Regions from separate parts of the Enterobacter sp. R4-368 genome, predicted to be linked through region 2. Evidence: predicted binding sites of a transcription regulator. Region 2 holds the regulator's gene; the other holds the start of a gene.
The links. The regulator PhoB, encoded in region 2, activates phosphate uptake and scavenging genes when phosphate is short. The targets are predictions, from matches to a motif close to CTGTCATAAAACTGNCNNAT.
Positions count from the first base shown of each region.

Region 1: pstS (phosphate ABC transporter substrate-binding protein PstS) is a predicted target of PhoB. The motif match lies at 1,932-1,951, and genes of this name have one in related genera.

Region 1 is NC_021500.1:2,232,802-2,237,601, reverse strand. It holds gene H650_RS10405 (MFS transporter) at 20-1,576, shown strand; gene pstS (phosphate ABC transporter substrate-binding protein PstS) at 2,028-3,059, shown strand; gene H650_RS10395 (two-partner secretion domain-containing protein) at 3,740-4,800, shown strand, end outside.
Region 2 is NC_021500.1:4,127,330-4,132,129, forward strand. It holds gene sbcC (exonuclease subunit SbcC) at 1-235, opposite strand, end outside; gene sbcD (exonuclease subunit SbcD) at 232-1,434, opposite strand; gene phoB (phosphate response regulator transcription factor PhoB) at 1,633-2,322, shown strand; gene phoR (phosphate regulon sensor histidine kinase PhoR) at 2,344-3,642, shown strand; gene brnQ (branched-chain amino acid transporter carrier protein BrnQ) at 4,049-4,800, shown strand, end outside.

The sequences.
Region 1 (4,800 bases), 1.9 Mb from region 2:
GCAGTTGCGGGGGGTGGCTATGACCCGTAAAAACAGAAAAGTGACGATTCCTGTCAGCATTGGTTATGGCATGACAGACATAATGGGCGGTGGCGCTTTTACGGTAATTGGTGCCTGGCTGCTATTTTATTACACCACCTTTGTCGGTTTATCACCGATTCAGGCGGCATCCATTGTCGCGATTGCAAGGATTGTTGACGCAATCGTGAGCCTGTTTATGGGCAGTTTTACCGATCATTTTTATAAGAACTTTTTAGGCAAGAAATTCGGCCGCCGCCGTTTCTTTTTGCTTATCGGCGCGCCGCTGATGCTGGTTTATATTTTGTTATGGCTTAATGGCATGAATTTTTGGTTTTATCTTGCCGTTTACCTGGCGTTTGAAATTATTGCTGCCATGGTCTTAATCCCGTGGGAAACATTGCCCTCGGAAATGACCAAAGATTTTAACGATCGCACCAAGCTTTCCACTTGCCGCATGTTTCTTTCTGCGTCCGGCACGTTTCTCGCGACCTTTATTCCCGGTGTGCTAATTGGCTGGCTGGGTGAAAAAAACGCCGATGCTTATTTAATTAACGGTGTGGTCTTTGCTGTGTTGTTTATGGTCTGTGTATTTATTTCCTGGAAAGTAAGCTGGGAGCGCGAAATAACACCAGAAATGATGCAGGAGATGGAGAAAAAACGTCAAACTGGCAATGCGGCGCAAACACTCACCGGCGTGATTAAGTTATTTAAGGATTATGCCTCGACGCTGAAAATTCGTGCGTTCCGCAAGCATCTGGCTATTTATCTTTTCTCTTTCACGGCGAAAGACATTTATAACACGGTGTTTGTCTTTTTCTGTGTCTATTGTTTGCATGTCTCGTCTTCTCTGGCAGGAACCTTGCTGTCGATGAGCATCGTCGGGCTGCCGGTAACGCTTGTCGCGGGCTTCGCCATTATTAAATATGGCCCATCCCGGCTTTATGTTTTTGCCTACAGCATGATGTTGCTGTGCCTGGGCGGTTTCTTCCTGGTGTATCAATTCCCTCCGGAAAACAAAGTGGTGCTGCTGGTTATCCTTGCCGGGTTTTACCAGGTTGGGCGCTGCGTTCTGGAATTCACGCCTTGGAACGTGTTTCCGTTTATTCCGGACATTGACGAAATGGTTACGCGTCAACGCCGCGAAGGGCTATTTGCTGCCGTGATGACGTTTTCACGTAAAACTACGGTAGCAATTGCAACCTTTGCCGTGGGGTTGCTATTGCAGAGCGGCGGTTTTGTGAAAGGCAGTCTGCAACAGCCTCAGGAAGCAATCACTACCATTGTGATGCTGCTGTTTATCGGCACCGCCGGGCTTCTGCTGGTGGCAATGTGGCAAGCGCTGACCTTCCATCTCAATAAGCGCACGCACCGTATTTTTGTCGATGAACTTGACCGCCTGAAAGCTAATGGAAATAAACAGAGTGTGACGCCTGAAGCTCGTAAAGTTGTCGAAGATTTGACAGGTTACCGTTACGACACGCTTTGGACTGATGCAACAGTAGACGGTGAGGTGATATCCACTGCCGGATTAAGTAAAAGTTATATGCCGAAATAAGATTAATTTTTCGCTATATATTGTGCTGATGTCTTTAAAAACGGATTGGCTATTTTTCAAAGTCATTCATTGATGAAGCTATATCGTTTTGAGTCAGCGGAAAATTCTCGGTGCGAGTAATTTAGCGGGTAGAAAAAATAACTTACATAATGTTGCATATCTGTCATGTGAGGGCTGCGGTTTTCGTGTTTAATAGCCGTGGCTACTGTAACTCAGTTCGTTCCTTCAGATCGCGCAGAGTTGCAAATTTTAACCGTTAGGTTAATTCATCTTTTTTAAGGTTTGCTTAGACCTCCCGATTGCGATCCGGAGGTCTTTTTTTGCTTGTTGTGCCGCCTTTTTTTATTTTTCACGGTTGACACAAAATTGTCATAAATTCGCTCTATGCTGCCGTGGCTCTTAATATTATTCAAAAATTTAATCACTATTTCGATTCGGAGAGACTATGGCAATGCTTAATGCGTCAGTTCGCCTGATGGCTGCTGCTCTTGCACTTTCTACGACTACTGTTTTCGCGGCAACGAATGTGACGGGTGCTGGTGGTACTTTCCCGGCGCCTGTGTATGCAAAATGGGCGGCTGAATACCAAAAACAGACAGGATCTCAGGTGAACTACCAGGGGATCGGTTCTTCCGGTGGCATCAAACAGATTATTGCGAAAACCGTGGATTTCGGCGCTTCCGATGCCCCGATGAGTGATGATGATCTGGCGAAAAACGGCCTGTTTCAGTTCCCGACCGTCATTGGCGGCGTGGTGCTGGCGGTTAATATCCCTGGCGTAAAATCCGGCGAACTGACGCTGGACGGTAAAACGCTGGGCGATATCTATCTGGGCAACGTTAAAAAGTGGAACGACCCGGAAATCACCAAACTGAACCCGAAAGTCAAACTGCCGGATACGAATATTAACGTGGTGCGCCGCGCAGATGGTTCCGGCACATCTTTTGTTTTCACCAGCTATTTATCAAAAGTGAATGCTGACTGGGCAAGCAAAGTGGGTAAAGGCTCAACGGTGAACTGGCCGGTTGGCTTAGGCGGCAAAGGTAACGATGGTGTTGCCGCGTTTGTGCAGCGTCTGCCGGGCTCCATTGGCTATGTTGAATACGCCTACGCTAAACAGAACAACCTGACCTGGACAAAGCTGTTTGACGCCGATGGCAAAGTGGTTGAGCCGTCGCAGCAGAGTTTCAGCAACAGTGCCAAAGGGGCAGACTGGAGCAAATCGTTCGCTCAGGATCTCACTTTCCAGAAAGGCAAAGATGCATGGCCGATTTCGTCCACTACCTTTATCCTGGTGTATAAAAAACAGGATGATGCAGCGAAAGGCGCCGAAGTGCTGAAATTCTTCGACTGGTCTTACAAAAATGGCAACACCATCGCCAGCGATCTGGATTACGCGCCGCTGCCGGATTCCGTTACCGCTCAGGTTCGCGCTGCATGGAAAGCCAATGTACAGGACGCTTCTGGTAAACCGCTGTTCTAATCTCACTATCTCTTAAAAATAAACCCGGTACGCTACCGGGTTTTTTTTATTAGCCCGCAGCTATTTTCTTACGTAACGTTGTTTATTTTATTAAGTTAATCGATGAAGAGTTGTATTAAGGAGGTTAATAATATTGACGTTTCTTATATTGGCTTAAAAGACAGTTCTGTATCGATATTTCCATTCTCTTAATGCTTTTAAAAATATTCTAAATGATGCGCGTTGAATGTTTATTTATCACCCGACACGCTAGCTGAATCCTCTGATTTTGAAGTGTCGTGTATTGTTCTGGTTCTCAACCCCTGTTATTTTCTCACGCGGCCTTGTTTTATTCCCCTGCTTGCGGGTACTGTTCTATTCAATCCTGATGCTTTTGCTTTCACAGGCTTTATAGAAATTCAGATTTCTTGCGAGGTGCCAGGTCTCCACTTTTATTCCGAACTGGTGTCCATAATGTTGTTTACCGGTGAGTTTGTTCGAATAAATAAAATACAATCCTGGTTCATGAAACAAGGCCGAGAACGTTTTATTTCATTGGTTCTGAAAGTTAATTAAAGGGAAGCAAAAGCGTGATTAATCCGGAAAAGAAAGTTCAACGCCTTGTGAGAACTCAGTTGGCTCCGTTGACGGTAGCAATGATATTGGCATTACCTGCTGCTGCGCATTCCGCTGGTTTAAATATGAAAAATGGCACGCTATATAATGCGAATGGCGTGCCGGTCGTGGATATTAATAAGCCTAACAGCAATGGCCTGTCACATAATGTCTGGGACAATCTGAATGTCGATAAAAACGGTGTTATTTTTAATAACAGCGGTTCAGCATCCAACACAGTATTGGGCGGCACCATCCAGGGTAACAGCAATCTGACATCCGGGTCGGCAAAAGTTATTCTCAATGAAGTCACATCCAAAAATGCATCGACAATCAACGGCATGATGGAAGTGGCGGGCGATAAAGCCGCGTTGATTATCGCCAACCCCAATGGCATTACGGTTAATGGTGGCGGTACGATCAATACCGATAAACTCACGCTGACCACCGGTACGCCAGATATTCAGAACGACAAACTCGCGGGTTATTCCGTAAACGGCGGTACCATTACTATCAGTAAACTGGATAACGCCAGTCCAACTGAAATTCTGTCACGCAATGTAGTGCTTAGCGGGAAAGTTACCGCTGACGAACTGAATATTGTTGCGGGTAATAACTACGTTAATACAGACGGCCAGGTGACCGGCACTGTCACTGCGTCAGGTTCACGTAACAGCTATAGCGTTGACGTTGCGCAAGTTGGCGGCATGTACGCGAACAAAATTAATCTTATCAGTACTGAAAGCGGTGTCGGTGTGCGTAATCAGGGGGTTATTGCCGGTGGTACTGGCGGCATCAGCATTGATGCCAATGGCCAGCTACTGAACAGTGATGCGCAGATTCAATCGATCGGTTCAACAAAGATTAATACCAACGGCAAGTTGGATAACACTACGGGCGTTATTACTTCTGCTGGTGCTATTTATCTCGATACCAATAAGAACGCAATTGTTAATGCCCGTTCAGGTACGATTTCCACTACGGCAGATATCTACGTTAATAGCGGCGCATTTGATAACACCAACGGCAAAATTGCCGCCAGCGGTATGCTGGCTGTCGATACCAATAACAATACCTTTACCAATGCCGGTAAAGGGAACAATGTCGGCATTGAAGCGGGGATTGTCACCTTAAAAACTGGTACGTT
Region 2 (4,800 bases):
AGTCGGCCGTATCGCGGGTCATTAAATCGTTTTGCGATTGCGAAAGGGTGCTCAGGCGCGGTGTTTCGTGGTACAGCGCCAGGCAGATAGCGTCGAGCAGCGTGGTTTTCCCCGCGCCCGTCGCGCCGGTAATGGCGAATAAACCGTTACTGGCAAACGGCTCTTCGGTGAAGTCTATTTTCCACTCGCCTTTAAGCGAGTTCAGGTTTTTTAGCCGCAGGCTCAGGATTTTCATGCTTCATTCTCCTCATCCAACGCCTGGCGCGCTTCGCTAAACAACGTGTGTAACCGTGCATTTTGTGTGTCGTCGAGTTCTGCCAGCGCAAGGCGGCGGGCGAACACCTCTTCCACTTTTAATTCGTTTAAGGTTTCGCGTAACTCGCCGGAAAGAATTCGTTCGCGCTGCTCGCGGCTGCGGCGCACCAGCAGCACTTCGACCGGCAAATCTTCGGTTACCAGCTGGATTTTGCGTTGCATATCCGCCAGATATTCATGGCTTTCGATTTCAATATCCAGCCAGACGGGTGGCTCTGCGGGGGCATTGAGCCACTGTTCTAACTGACGGCAGATTTCAGCGAAATCGCCTTTGATCACCGCTAACGGTTGGGTTGCCGGCACCTCCAGCGCCGTGACATCGGCGAGCTTACCTTCGGCGAATGTCACCAGATTGACGCTTTTGCTTTTCCCGGTTTCATCAAAGCTCAACGCAATGGGCGAACCGCAGTAACGGATGTGCTCAAGGCCGCCAATCTTCTGCGCGCGATGAATATGGCCGAGTGCGAGATAATCCACAGGGGGAAAATTTTGTGCAGGGAAGGCGTCTAACGTGCCGATATAAATATCACGCACCGCGTCACTTTTACTGGCACCCACCGTGGTTAAATGGCCGCTGGCGATAATCGGCAGTGGTTTGTCACCGCGCAGTTCACAGGCCTCAGTAAATTGTTGTTGATAGTAATCGGTGATCGCCGCCAGTAAATGCTGCTGTTTTTGTTGCCCGGAAAGCCCCGCCTGGCTAACGGTAATGTCGCGCGGGCGTAAAAACGGCACCGGGCAAAATACCGCGCCGGGTTCGCCATCGCGGCGTTTTAGCAGGAATGGTCTGGTACCTGCACTGGCCACCACGGTGGTTTTCAGGTAAGCGAGGATCTCTTTTGATTCATTCAGCGTGGCCACGGAATCGTGGTTTCCCGCCAGCACGATAAGCTGGCAGCCCGTCTGCTGGAGTTTGACCACAAAGCGGTTGTAAAGCTCGCGGGCGTAGCTTGGCGGGGAACCGGTATCAAAAATATCGCCTGCGACAATAATGGCATCCACCTGATGCGTTTCGGCGGCGGCGAGCAGCCAGTCGAGAAAAGCGTCATGTTCGGCGGCGCGGTTTTTACTGTAGAAGTTTTGACCCAGATGCCAGTCTGAAGTGTGAATGATGCGCATAGCGGTTCCATGGCGAAAAAGCGTAAAGCAGATTATAAACATTAAGCAGATGAGGGACATAACCGAACGCAAATTTGCGTTGTCACACGGCCACCGGGCGGGTCATATAGCGGTCATCTTATTCATAAATCTGTCATAAAACTGACGCATAATGGCGCCGCTACATATACTGACGACTTAATTAAAACAGGGCGAATTATGGCGAGACGAATTCTGGTCGTAGAAGATGAAGCACCAATCCGTGAAATGGTGTGCTTCGTGCTCGAGCAAAATGGTTTTCAACCGGTGGAAGCTGAAGATTATGACAGCGCGGTGAACCAACTTAACGAACCCTGGCCCGACCTGGTTTTACTGGACTGGATGCTGCCTGGCGGTTCTGGCATTCAGTTTATTAAACATCTTAAACGCGAAGCGATGACCCGTGATATTCCGGTGATGATGCTGACCGCGCGCGGGGAGGAAGAGGATCGCGTTCGCGGTCTGGAAACGGGGGCGGACGATTACATTACCAAGCCATTTTCACCGAAAGAGCTGGTCGCGCGTATTAAAGCCGTGATGCGCCGTATTTCACCGATGGCGGTGGAAGAGGTGATTGAAATGCAGGGGCTGAGCCTCGATCCTTCCTCACACCGCGTGATGACCGGTGAAAATCCGCTGGATATGGGACCGACAGAGTTTAAACTCTTACACTTCTTTATGACTCACCCGGAACGTGTTTATAGCCGCGAACAGCTGCTGAACCACGTATGGGGAACCAACGTTTACGTTGAAGACAGAACCGTGGACGTGCATATTCGCCGTCTGCGCAAAGCGCTGGAACACAGCGGCCACGATCGTATGGTGCAAACAGTGCGCGGCACGGGATATCGTTTTTCGACCCGTTTCTGAAATTTGACAGGAGTGTGACGCGTGCTGGAACGGCTGTCATGGAAAAGGCTGGTGCTGGAGCTCCTCCTTTGTTGTATCCCCGCCTTTATTCTCGGCGCGATTTTCGGTTACCTGCCCTGGTTTTTGTTCGCCGCGGTAACCGGGTTGCTGATCTGGCATTTCTGGAATTTACTGCGTCTTTCCTGGTGGTTATGGGTCGATAAAAGCATGACGCCGCCGCCGGGAACCGGCAGCTGGGAGCCGCTACTTTACGGGCTACACCAGATGCAGATGCGTAACAAAAAGCGCCGCCGCGAACTGGGAAATTTGATCAAACGCTTTCGCAGCGGTGCGGAATCGCTGCCGGATGCGGTGATCCTCACCACGGAAGAAGGGGCGATTTTCTGGTGTAACGGTCTCGCGCAGCAGATGCTGGGGCTGCGCTGGCCGGACGATAATGGCCAGAATATCCTTAACTTACTGCGCTACCCCGAATTTACGAAATACATCAGGAACCAGGAGTTTGGCCGACCTCTGCACCTGGTACTAAATAATGGGCGGCATCTTGAGATTCGCGTCATGCCCTACAGCGAGCAACAACTGCTGATGGTGGCGCGCGATGTGACGCAAATGCACCAGCTGGAAGGCGCGCGGCGTAACTTTTTCGCTAACGTCAGTCATGAACTGCGCACCCCGTTAACGGTGCTGCAGGGCTACCTGGAAATGATGCAGGAGCAAACGCTGGAAGGGGCGCCGCGCGAAAAAGCGTTGCACACCATGCGTGAACAAACGTCGCGGATGGAAGGGCTGGTGCGTCAGCTACTCACGCTGTCGAAAATCGAAGCCGCACCGACGCTACCCCCTAACGAGACCATTGATGTACCGATGATGCTGCGGGTTGTCGAACGGGAAGCGCAAACCCTCAGCCAGCAAAAACACACGTTCACGTTTGACGTGGATAACACGCTCAAAGTGCTCGGGAACGAGGAGCAGCTGCGTAGCGCAATTTCTAATCTGGTGTATAACGCCGTCAACCACACGCCAGCGGGCACACACGTTATTGTGCGCTGGCAGCATGTACCGCAGGGCGCTGAATTTAGCGTGGAAGATAACGGACCGGGCATTGCCGCAGAACATATTCCGCGCCTGACCGAACGTTTCTACCGGGTGGATAAAGCCCGCTCGCGGCAAACTGGCGGCAGCGGTCTTGGATTGGCGATTGTCAAACACGCGGTAAATCACCACGAAAGCCGCCTTGATATCGTCAGCGAGCCGGGCAAGGGCACCCGCTTTAGCTTTGTCCTGCCGGAACGTCTGGTTGCCAAAAAAGCCGCTTCCTGAAGGCGCTGTCAGCATATCTTTCCAGCGGCCTGCGAAAACAGGCCGCTTTCCCGCACCGTCTACCACAGCTGAAACGTATTTTGTACGTCTGCTGCTTTTTTGTTCGCATGATCAGCCATGTGTTTTTCCTATAAATGGAGTATTTGACTGCTTGTTTTTTGCAATGCAGCATAAACATCTGGTTTTGCGATCCCACCTTGCCTTTAAACGTTATAAGCGTTTAAATTGCGCCCCATACATTGTCAGACCGACTGTGTTTGCGTGGTAAATCGAAAAACTATTCTTCGCCACGTTGTACATAAAGCATTTCCCGCTGATTTTTCACGCAATTGGCGTTTTATTGTTCGGTCGGGAAAGGCCAATAATTCATCACTTTACGACACCACATCCACAGGCAGTAAAACTTATGACCCATCACTTAAAACCACGAGACATAGTCGCTCTGGGCTTTATGACCTTTGCCCTCTTCGTAGGCGCAGGTAACATTATTTTTCCTCCGATGGTCGGCTTACAGGCGGGTGAACACGTCTGGACGGCGGCGTTTGGCTTTCTGATTACCGCTGTGGGTTTGCCGGTGCTCACCGTTGTCGCGCTGGCGAAAGTGGGTGGTGGCGTCGATAGCCTGAGCACGCCGATTGGTAAAGTGGCGGGTGTTCTGCTGGCGACGGTTTGCTATCTGGCAGTTGGGCCACTGTTTGCGACGCCGCGTACGGCAACCGTCTCGTTTGAAGTCGGGATTGCACCGCTGACTGGCGAAGGCGCAATGCCGCTGCTGATTTACAGCGTGGTTTACTTCGCGCTGGTGATCCTGGTGTCGCTCTATCCGGGCAAACTGCTTGATACCGTGGGTAACTTCCTTGCCCCGTTGAAAATCATCGCGCTGACTATCCTCTCGATCGCCGCGATTGTCTGGCCGGCGGGTTCCATCAGCCATGCGCTGGACGCCTACCAGAACGCCTCTTTCTCCAACGGTTTCGTCAACGGCTACCTGACGATGGACACCCTGGGTGCGATGGTTTTCGGCATTGTGATTGTCAACGCGGCGCGTTCGCGCGGCGTGACCGAAGCGCGTCTGCTGACCCGTTACACCGTTTGGGCTGGCCTGATGGCGGGCGTGGGTCTGACGCTGCTTTATCTGGCGCTGTTCCACCTGGGTTC